3 regions of the Pseudomonas sp. Pso3 genome follow, and region 2 is predicted to be linked to each of the others. Evidence: riboswitches for the same ligand, from Rfam matches in the RefSeq annotation. Region 2 holds a riboswitch; each other region holds the start of a gene.
The links. Region 2 has a riboswitch for cobalamin ahead of cobO (cob(I)yrinic acid a,c-diamide adenosyltransferase). Riboswitches for the same ligand answer to the same signal wherever they lie in the genome.

Region 1 (3,265 bases), 2.2 Mb from region 2:
ATCACGCTGCGCGCCTGCTCGGCATTGGCCGCGGTGGCGACGATATAGGCGGTCAGAGCATTGAACAGCTGGGAAGCCGCCACCCCGGCGAGGATGATGCGGGTACTGCCGCCGCTGCCGAGAAAGGGCAGCACCACGGCGAAGGCCAGCACCGCGCCGAGAAAGGCACCCAGGGACACGCCGAGCACCCCGCCACCGACGCCCAGCAGCATCACCAGCACCGCGCCGGTGGAGGCGCCGGCCGATAGGCCGAGCACATAGGGCTCGGCCAGGGCGTTGCGCAGCAGCGCCTGAAGGATGGCGCCGGAGACCGCCAGGCCCGCACCGCAGCAGGCGGCCACCAGGGCGCGACTGAGGCGGTATTCCCAGACGATGCCCTGGACGATGCGCTCCACCGGATAGGGCCCCAGGCCGAGGCCGTTGGCGATGGCCTGCAGACTGGTCAGGGGCGCGATGGGCATCTCGCCGAAGGACGCCGCCAGCACCACGCTCGCCGCCAGCGCCAGCACCGCGGCCAGGCCCAGCAGCCAGCGCCAGGGCCGGGCGCCTTCGGCCGCGAGGGGCAGACTCATGGTTGCGGCTTGGCCAGGTCGGCGGCCAGGGTCTCGACGCTGTCCACCACCCGCAGCGAGGGATTGAGGGTCGGGGCATCCACCACCAGCAGATGATTCTCGCGTACCGCGCGCAATTCGCGGGTCAGGGGATCGCTGCGCAGGAAGGCCAGCTTCTTGTCCACGTCATCGGCCGGGTAGAGACGCCGGTCCATGCGCGCCACGACGATATAGTCAGGGTCCAGGCTGGCGATGCGCTCCCAGCTCACCGCCGGCCATTCCTCGGCGCTGTCGACCACGTTGCGCAGCCCCAGGGCCCGGGCGATCCAGGCCGGCGCACCGAGGTTGCCGGCGACCCAGGGATCCCCTTCCAGCCGCGGACTGGAAAACCAGAACAGCACCGAGCGGCCCTGCACCCCGGCGGCTTTGGCCTGCTCGCCCGCGACGGCGATACGGCGGTCCAGGTCGGCGACCAGACGCTCGCCGGCCGGCTGCACATCGAGGATGGCCGCCAGCTCGCGGGCTTCGCGGGTCACCAGCTGCATGTCGAAGGGCGCGCTGCGGCTGCCATCGCTGTTGGAATCGGCGGTCACCGCCTTGCCCTCGCAATCGCTGGGCGCCACATAGGCGGCGATGCCCAGCTTGGCGAAGCGCGGGAAGTCCGCCACCTCGCCACCGGGGCCGACGTGATAGGTGTACTGGGCCGCCACCAGGTCCGGCCGGGTGCCGACCACGGCCTCGAAGCTGGGGGCGTTGTCGGCCAGCCGCGGAATGCCCTTGCCCGCCGCCTGCAGGTCCGCGGGCAAGCCGCCGAACCAGACGCCGGTGCCCACCAGCCGCGCGCCCACGCCCAGGCGCAAGAGCAACTCGGTGCTGGCCTGACCGAGGCTGACCAGCCGCTGGGGCGCGCGCTCGAAGACCAGCTCACGACCGCAGTTGTGCACGGTCAGCGGATAGGCGGTGGCCGCCTGGGTGGTGAGAGAGGCAACGGACAACAGGCCGGCGGCGAGCAGCGGCAGAAGACGGCGAAACATGGACTCTCCTTGGGATGACGCGTCCCTTGTGGATGTTGGGTAGCCCCTGGCAAGGTCTGGCTCGCTTCTCGCGAAGCTCACAGTGGCGCGACCGCACCGGAGTTGCACCGGCTTCCCGCCAGGGAACAGGAAGGTCGCCGAGGGTGAGCCAGCGGCGACCAGGATTCAAGCACTAAATGTTACTTTATAACAATTCCGGATCGTACCAGCGTGGCGTATAGACCCACTCGCCGCCATCGGCCCGCGGGAAACGCCGGGTATGGCTGGAGCCGAGGATCACCAGGGTGCGTGAATCCACCATGTCGCTGCGCAGCGCGCCGAGGCTGGTGTATTCGAGACCGCCACCGGGACGCCCGACGTCGCGGCCGAGGATCACCGGGGTGTTCGCCGGACGGCAGCTGCGCAGGACGTCCAGCGCCCGCTCCAGCTGATGCGGCCGGGCCTTGGAGATGGGGTTGTAGAAGGCCATGGCCAGGTCCGCCGCGGCGGCCTGGCGCAGGCGCTGCTCGATCACCGCCCAGGGCTTGAGGTTGTCGGACAGGGAGATCAGGCAGAAGTCGTGGCCCAGGGGCGCGCCGGCCAGGGCGGCGCTGGCCATGGCCGCGGTGATGCCCGGGAGGATCTCCAGCTCCACCGCCGCCCAGCGCGGATCGTCGGCGCCTTCCAGCACCTCGAGCACCGCGGCGGCCATGGCGAAGACGCCCGGATCGCCGGACGACACCATGACCACCTGGCGACCGCTGGCGGCCAGTTCGAAGGCGTGGCGGGCGCGCTGCAATTCTTCGCGGTTGTCGCTGGCATGGGCCAACTGATCCGGGCGCAAGGGACCGGCCATCTGCACGTAGGTGGCGTAGCCGAGCACGTCCTGGGCCTGGTCCAGGGCGCGGCGCACCACCGGTGCCATGAGCTCCGCCGCGCCGGGGCCGAGACCCACCACGCTGAGGCGCCCACGGCGCTGGCCGAGGTCATCGGCGTCCAGCGGCCGGTCATGCAGGTGCAGGGCGAGACCCTGGGCCTGGGCCCGCGCCACCGACGCCCGGGCGAAGTCCGGGGTGCGGGCGTCGACGAATCTCAGGGGTACGGCCAGCGTCTGGCTCAGCTCGGCGAGGCCGGGCGCGGCCATGTCTTCCGCCCGCGCCAGCAGCAGCGCCACGGCGCCCGGCGCATAGCCGGCGCTGGCGAGCAGCGCGGTGACGGCGGCGGCGGTGGCATCGGCGCGTGCCGCCACCAGCACGGCGCGGGGATGGATCAGCAGGGTGTGATCGTCAGCGCTGGCCAGTGGCGAGACCAGGATACGCTGCCGCGCCGCGGGATCGCGGGCCAGGGGCACCTCATCCAGCCAGGGCGCCTCGCCCTCGATGCGTACCGGGGCGCCGGCCAGCAGATCGGCCACCCGATGCTTGGCCACGTCGACATCGGCCAGGGCATAGCCGGCCGGCGGATCGAGCAGGCAGGTGCCGAATCTCAGTTCGCCACTGGTGGTGATGGCCGGGGCCACGTTCAGCAGCGTACCGAGCTGACGGGCCAGGCGATTGGCGCCGGCCAGGCCGCCCAGCAGCGGCACCACGGCGCTGCCGTCTTCGGCCACGGCCAGCACCGGCGGCTCGGCGGTCTTGTCGTCCAGCAAGGACGCCAGGCTGCGGATGACGATGCCGGCGGCGCAGAGCACCAGCAGCGGCC
Region 2 (3,265 bases):
ATGTAGAAGTGAATATAGCTGGCGGTGAGGCGACCGTCTCGGTAGACCGCCTCGGCCACCGCCTTGCCGTTGGGGCACAGCCCGCGCGCCCAGGGCGTCTCGGGTGACTCCAGGGCGGAGTGGTGATAGGTGTGGCCGCGCAGGGTGCCCTGCGCGAAATCCACCGACTGCAGGGCCAAGGCGGTGAGTCGCGCCTGCATCCGCGCGCTGCCCGGCAGCAGTCCGAGCAGGCTGGCGGATTCGCCGGCCTTGTCGGTCAGTTCGTCGAGCAGATAGAGCATGCCGCCGCACTCGGCGAGGATCGGCTTGCCCGCCGCATGATGGGCGCGGATGGCCGCGCGCATGCCCAGGTTGTTGGACAGCGTCTGCAGGTGCAGCTCGGGATAGCCGCCCGGCAGATAGAGGCTGTCCACCGCCGGCAGCGTCGTGTCGGCCAGCACGGAAAAGAACTGCAGCTCGGCGCCCAGGGCGCGCAAGAGATCCAGGTTGGCCTGGTAGATGAAGGCCAGGGCCGCGTCCCGGGCCACACCGATCCGCACTCCGGCCAGCAGTGGCTCGACCGCGGTCGGCTCCGGCGCGGCGAAGGCCACCGGCGGCGGCAATTCGATGTCGGAACTGGCGCCCAGGGCATCGGCCGCCATGTCCAGACGGCGATCCAGGTCGGTGACCTCATCGGCCTGGATCAGCCCCAGGTGACGACTGGGCAACTCGATACCGGCATCGCGCGGCAGACTGCCAAAGAAGGTCATGCCCGCCGGCAGGCTGCCGCGGATCAGCTGGGTCTGCCGCGGACTGCCGCTGCGGTTGGCCAGCACCCCGGCGAAGGGCAGGCTCGGCCGGTAATGGGCGAGGCCATAGGCCAGGGCGCCAAAGGTCTGCGCCAGGCCGGCGGCGTCGATCACGCCCAGCACCGGTACGCCAAAGCGCTCGGCCAGGTCGGCGGCCGAGGGCTGGCCGTCGAACAGCCCCATGACGCCTTCGATGAGGATGAGATCCGCCTCCCCCGCCGCTTCCCACAGCAGGCGCCGGCTCTCGGCCTCGCCGATCATCCACAGATCGAGCTGATAGACCGGCGCGCCGCTGGCGCGGGCCAGGATCATCGGATCGAGAAAGTCCGGGCCGCACTTGAACACCCGTACCCGCCGCCCCTGGCGGGCATGCAACCGGGCCAGGGCGGCGGTGACGCTGGTCTTGCCCTGACCCGAGGCCGGGGCGGCGATCAGCAGCGCCGGGCAATGCCGCGTCTCGCCTACCATTCGATGCCCTGCTGGGCGCGGACGCCGGCCTGGAAGGCGTGCTTGACCAGACTCATGTCGGTCACGGTGTCGGCGGCCTCGACGAATGCCTGTGGCGCACCGCGGCCGGTCACCACCACGTGCTGATGAGCCGGACGCCCGGCCAGGTCGGCCAGCACCTGGTCGACCTCCAGATAGCCATGCTTGAAGGCGATGTTGAGTTCGTCCAGCAGCACCAGGCCGATGGCCGGATCGCGCAAGAGCTCCACCGCCACCGCCCAGGCCGCGGCCGCCGACTGCAGGTCGCGGGCCCGGTCCTGGGTGTCCCAGGTGAAGCCCTCGCCCATGACGTGGTAGCGCACCTCGTCCGGGAAGCGCTTGAAGAAGAGTTGCTCGCCGGTGTCACGGCGGCCCTTGATGAACTGCACCACGCCCACCTTCATGCCGTGGCCGAGGGCGCGTGCCGCCATGCCGAAGGCGGAGCTGCTCTTGCCCTTGCCGATGCCGGTATGCACCAGCAGCAGGCCGCGTTCGTCCTGGGCTTCGGCGATGCGGGCGTCGATCACCGCCTTCTTGCGCACCATGCGCGCGCGGTGGCGCTCGTCGCGCTCGGGGCTGGTCGAATCGGGGGTGTCGGTCATGGGCGGTTCTCCGGGTGCGGGCGCGGCGCGGCGGAGAAACGGGCAGAGACGCCGCCCGCGCGAGGCAGGGGGCGACGCCGCGCGACGCCCTCCGCATCGCCGAGATGAACGCAAGCGTGGCCGGTCTCCGGGCTGGTGAGCCGATGCCCTGAGGGCATCCGCTGCGCCCCTTCCCGGCCAGGGCCAGTGGGCATCGCGCAGCTACTGCTCAACTACCGTTGCGGGGGCAGCGCCGGCTCGACCGGCTTCCCTGTTTCACCCCGCTCCAGGCGGGGCACCACGTGCAAGGGCGCAGGGTACGGACTAGCCGGGAGAGCGTCAATCGATGGCGCCGCCCGAACTCGGCGTCGCGCGGACGGGTCCACCCTAGACACCCACCGCCAGGAGCTACCGGATGAACGATGCCACCCTCGCCGCCTGCATCAAGGCCTGCCTCGATTGCGCCGCCGCCTGCGAAACCTGCGCCAGCGCCTGCCTGGGCGAAGCCAATCTGGACATGATGCGCGACTGCGTCCGCCTGGATCGCGATTGCGCCGACGCCTGCCGCCTGGCCGCCACCTTCATGCAGCGCGGCAGCGACCGCATCGCCGAAGCCTGCGCCCTGTGCCTGGCCACCTGCCGTGCCTGCGCCGCCGAATGCGGCAAGCACAAGGCCGAACACTGCCAGGCCTGCGCCCGGGCCTGCGCAGCCTGCGCCGACGCCTGCGCGGCCATGGCCGCCTGAGGCGGCTGCCGATAACCGTATCCGCTGAGCGCCGGCTGCCGTGCTGCGCGCTCTGGTCGCAGCCGAATCCCGCACAGGAAGCCGCCGCTCGGGCGTTCGGCATTGGCATTACCCGGCGACGCCAGGGATAATGCCCGCCCTTTCATCGATATCCAGGCCTTCGCCATGACCGATACCAACCAAGATCCCCGTTTGAGCCGCATGAAGCGTCGCCTGCGCAAGAAGCAGTACCTGGGCGAATTCCAGGAACTGGCCTTTGAAATCAAGGTGAGCTTCAAGAACGAACTCAGCGAAGACGATCTGGACACCTTCCTGGGCGACTTCATCGACTACGTCGAAGAGCGCAAGCTGGACTACATCGGCGGCTTCGACAACGCCTGGGTCGAAGGCACCATCATGGCCAACAAGCGCTACACCTCGCCCACCGAGGAAGACCGCACCGCGCTGCTGGACTGGCTCAAGGCCCGCGCCGAAGTCGGCGAAGCCAACGCCTCCGATCTGCATGACGCCTGGCACCACGACGGCGAAGTCTAACTAGCCTTCGCCGGATAGCTTGGCGTCCGTTGCGGTCGTAAAGGGGAATCCGTTGGAAACCAGGTCCTCATGACGACCCTCCTGCAAATCTCCGATACCCACTTCGGCACCGAGCAACCCGCCGTGGTCGC
Region 3 (3,265 bases), 1.0 Mb from region 2:
CGATCTGGAAGTGCCGTTGCAAGGCCTCCGGTGCCAGGCTCGCCTGGGCGACGGGTTGGGGCGCACCCAGCAGATGGGGAATGAGCAGCAGCCCGAGGGCGGCGATCTTGAAGCCGGGATGGCGAGTGAACGCCAGGAGCGCGAGCGCCGCGGCAGTGGCACCGGCAGTGCCCAGCCACCAGGCTTGACGCAGGGTGAGATCCGCCGCGGCCGTGCCGGGTAGCTCCGGCGGCAGGCCGAGGCTGGGCGCCAGGCAAAAGGTGGCATAGCCGGCCAGGCCCCACAGCAGGCCCTGGTGCAGGCGGGTCGGGCCTCTTAGATTGAACAGGCCCGCCAGGATCAGGCCGAAGCCTACCGCCACCACCAGGTTGCCGCCAAAGGTCGACAGGGTTCGCGGCCAGCCATCCGCCGGCGTCCAGGCTGCTTCTTCACCATGATGATGCTGTCCGGCCATGGCGGGCGCCTCGGTCTGGACCTCGTAGGTTTCCGCCTGGAGGATGAGCGGGGTCAGCCACAGGCTTTGCAGGGCACTCAGCAACAGGGCCGCAAGGAGGCCGGCCACGCCGGCACTGAAGGCAATACGCTGGAACATGGCGAACTCCTTTTAGTGGCAGGGGAAGCCTTCGCTATGGCGGGTATCGTGAGCGCCGTTGTGCAGCGCCTCGACATGGGAGAAACCGGCCAGAAGCACCAGGCCCAGGCCGAGCAGGCAGGCGAGCAGGGTGGCGGTCAGACGCTGGGTGCGGGTACTGGTCTGGGGCAGGGCGGTGGTCGAGCGGGTAGCGGTCATGGCAGGGCCTCGGAGTCGAAGCGGCAGGGACGCGCCGAGGCAGCGAGCCGCAGGCGGCCGCCGTCCAGCACGACCGCCCACCGCGGGTTGCTTGAAAGCAGCAGGCCGGTCTCCGGACTCACGAGGGTTGCAGGCTGCAACTACCAGGATCGCCTTCCCCAGACTTGCCGGCCGGGTGGCTCTGTGATCCTGCGCTCGTCTACCGTTGCGGGGGCAGTGCCGGACTCGGACCGGCTTCCCGTTTCACCGCGACCCATGGCGGAGTCGCGACACCTGAAGCAGCGGCGAGCAGACCACGCGCCTCGTCCGCCGGTCAAGTCTGGCCGATTGACACCCCGGCGGGGCGCTCGTAGCCTGTCGCGTTGCGAGGTGCTCTTGTCGGCAAGAGCTTGAAAGGGAACGCGGTGCGACACCGCGGCTGCCCCCGCAACTGTAAGCGGCGTTTTTAGCCTCTCCACTAGAGCCTGTTCATAATTTGCTGCGCGTCGGCCAAACTGCGTTGAAGCTGCTTTCGGAATGCTCATTTACCATTCGTAAACTCCGCTTCCTCAAGCATCTTCGCCTTGTTTGACTCTAGCTCGCGAAATTATGAACACGCTCTAAGGCCACTGCTCACGCGGGAAGGCCGGAGCCGGGCGCCGCGAGCCAGGAGACCTGCCTCGCCACGTTTCGAACACGCAACCGGGCGGGGTGATCCGGGCTGCCATTGGGGCCTCGCCGCGGCGCGAGCGCCTGGCATGCCTGCCCGTCTTCTTTCGCTTTCTCTCTAAGGGCAGCCCATGAAAACCCTGGCCAAGACCCCCGTCACCATCGTCACCGGCTTCCTCGGTTCCGGCAAGACCACCCTGCTGCGGCACATGCTCGACCACGCCGAAGGCCGCCGCATCGCGGTGATCGTCAACGAATTCGGCGAGCTGGGCATCGACGGTGAAATCCTGCGCCAGTGCAGCATCGGCTGTACCGAGGAAGAGGCCCAGGGCCGCGTCTTTGAACTGGCCAACGGTTGCCTGTGCTGCACCGTGCAGGAAGAATTCTTCCCGGTGATGAAGGAGTTGGTAGCCCGCCGCGGCGACATCGACCATATCCTCATCGAGACCAGTGGCCTGGCCCTGCCCAAGCCCCTGGTGCAGGCCTTCCAGTGGCCGGAGATCCGCAACGCCTGCACGGTGGATGCGGTGATCACCGTGGTCGACAGCCCCGCGGTGGCGGCCGGCACCTTCGCCGCCCATCCCGAGCAGGTGGACGTCCAGCGCCGCCAGGACCCCAACCTCGACCATGAATCGCCGCTCCACGAGTTGTTCGAAGACCAGCTCGCCAGCGCCGATCTGGTGATCCTCAACAAGGCCGATGGCCTGGATGCCGAGGCCCTGGCGCGGGTACGTGCCGAGGTCACCGAGGAGTTGCCGCCGGCGGTCAAGGTGGTGGAAGCCAGTCGCGGCGTGCTGCCGCTGTCGGTTCTGCTGGGGCTGCAGGCCGAATCCGAGGCCCATATCGACAGCCGTCCCACCCACCATGACCTCGAAGGTCATGAAGACCACGATCACGACGAATTCGACTCCTTCGGCGTCCAGCTGCCCGAGGTGGCCGAGGCGACCCTGCTGGCGGCCCTGGCCGAGGTGGTCAAGACCCATGGTGTGCTGCGGGTGAAGGGCTTCGCGGCCATCGCCGGCAAGCCGCTGCGACTGCTGGTCCAGGGGGTCGGCACCCGCTTCGACAAGCACTTCGACCGCCCCTGGAAGACCGATGAGACCCGCAGCACCCAGCTGGTGCTGATTGGCCAGGAGCTGGACCAGGCGGCCATCACCACCCAGTTGCGCGCCGCGGTCGCCTGACGCCAGATGCATCTGCTGCGTACCCAGCCGGGCGGCTTCGTCCCCGACGACGGCATCGCTCACCTGGCGCAGACGCCCGGTGAGATCGTCGTGCTCTGCAGTGGCGATTCGCACCTGGCGCTGCTGGCGGAGGCGACCCGTAGCCTGGACGAGGACTATCCGAGTCTGCGCCTGGCCAATCCCATGCAGTTGCAGAACCACGCCTCGGTGGACCTCTATGTCGAGGAGGTGCTGAGCCAGGCGCGAGTGGTGTTCATCTCCCTGCATGGCGGCCAGGGTTACTGGCGCTATGGCATGGAACGGCTGGCCGAGTTGGCCGCGCGGGGGCTGACCCTGATCGCGGTACCCGGCTGCGATCGGCCCGATCCGGAGCTGATGGCCCTGGGTACGGTGGCCCCGGAGCTGGCCGAACGGCTGTGGCGCTATCTGCGCCAGGGAGGGCTGGGCAATGCCCGGGATTTCCTGCATTGCCTGGCGGCCGAATGCCTGGGTGCCCCGTACACCTACCAGCCGCCACGGGAATTGCCGCGGGTGGCGGTCTATCAGCCGGAAGGCCTGGGTCTGGACGGCTGGCGCCAGCACTGGCGACCGGATTGGCCGACCGCGGCGCTGCTGTTCTATCGCACCCATCTGCAGTCGGCCA

Region 1: another riboswitch for cobalamin. It lies ahead of ACZ5R1_RS02850 (ABC transporter substrate-binding protein); the one in region 2 lies ahead of cobO (cob(I)yrinic acid a,c-diamide adenosyltransferase).
Region 3: another riboswitch for cobalamin. It lies ahead of cobW (cobalamin biosynthesis protein CobW); the one in region 2 lies ahead of cobO (cob(I)yrinic acid a,c-diamide adenosyltransferase).

Annotation. Positions count from the first base shown of each region.
Region 1 is NZ_AP043687.1:601,861-605,125, reverse strand. It holds gene ACZ5R1_RS02855 (FecCD family ABC transporter permease) at 1-572, opposite strand, end outside; gene ACZ5R1_RS02850 (ABC transporter substrate-binding protein) at 569-1,585, opposite strand; cobalamin riboswitch at 1,617-1,763, opposite strand; gene cobJ (precorrin-3B C(17)-methyltransferase) at 1,770-3,265, opposite strand, start outside.
Region 2 is NZ_AP043687.1:3,325,285-3,328,549, forward strand. It holds gene ACZ5R1_RS15755 (cobyrinate a,c-diamide synthase) at 1-1,256, opposite strand, end outside; gene cobO (cob(I)yrinic acid a,c-diamide adenosyltransferase) at 1,250-1,876, opposite strand; cobalamin riboswitch at 1,978-2,173, opposite strand; gene ACZ5R1_RS15765 (four-helix bundle copper-binding protein) at 2,271-2,600, shown strand; gene ACZ5R1_RS15770 (YggL 50S ribosome-binding family protein) at 2,766-3,134, shown strand; gene ACZ5R1_RS15775 (metallophosphoesterase family protein) at 3,204-3,265, shown strand, end outside.
Region 3 is NZ_AP043687.1:2,321,597-2,324,861, forward strand. It holds gene ACZ5R1_RS10835 (CbtA family protein) at 1-592, opposite strand, end outside; gene ACZ5R1_RS10840 (CbtB domain-containing protein) at 605-790, opposite strand; cobalamin riboswitch at 877-1,082, opposite strand; cobalamin riboswitch at 1,141-1,466, shown strand; gene cobW (cobalamin biosynthesis protein CobW) at 1,570-2,622, shown strand; gene cobN (cobaltochelatase subunit CobN) at 2,629-3,265, shown strand, end outside.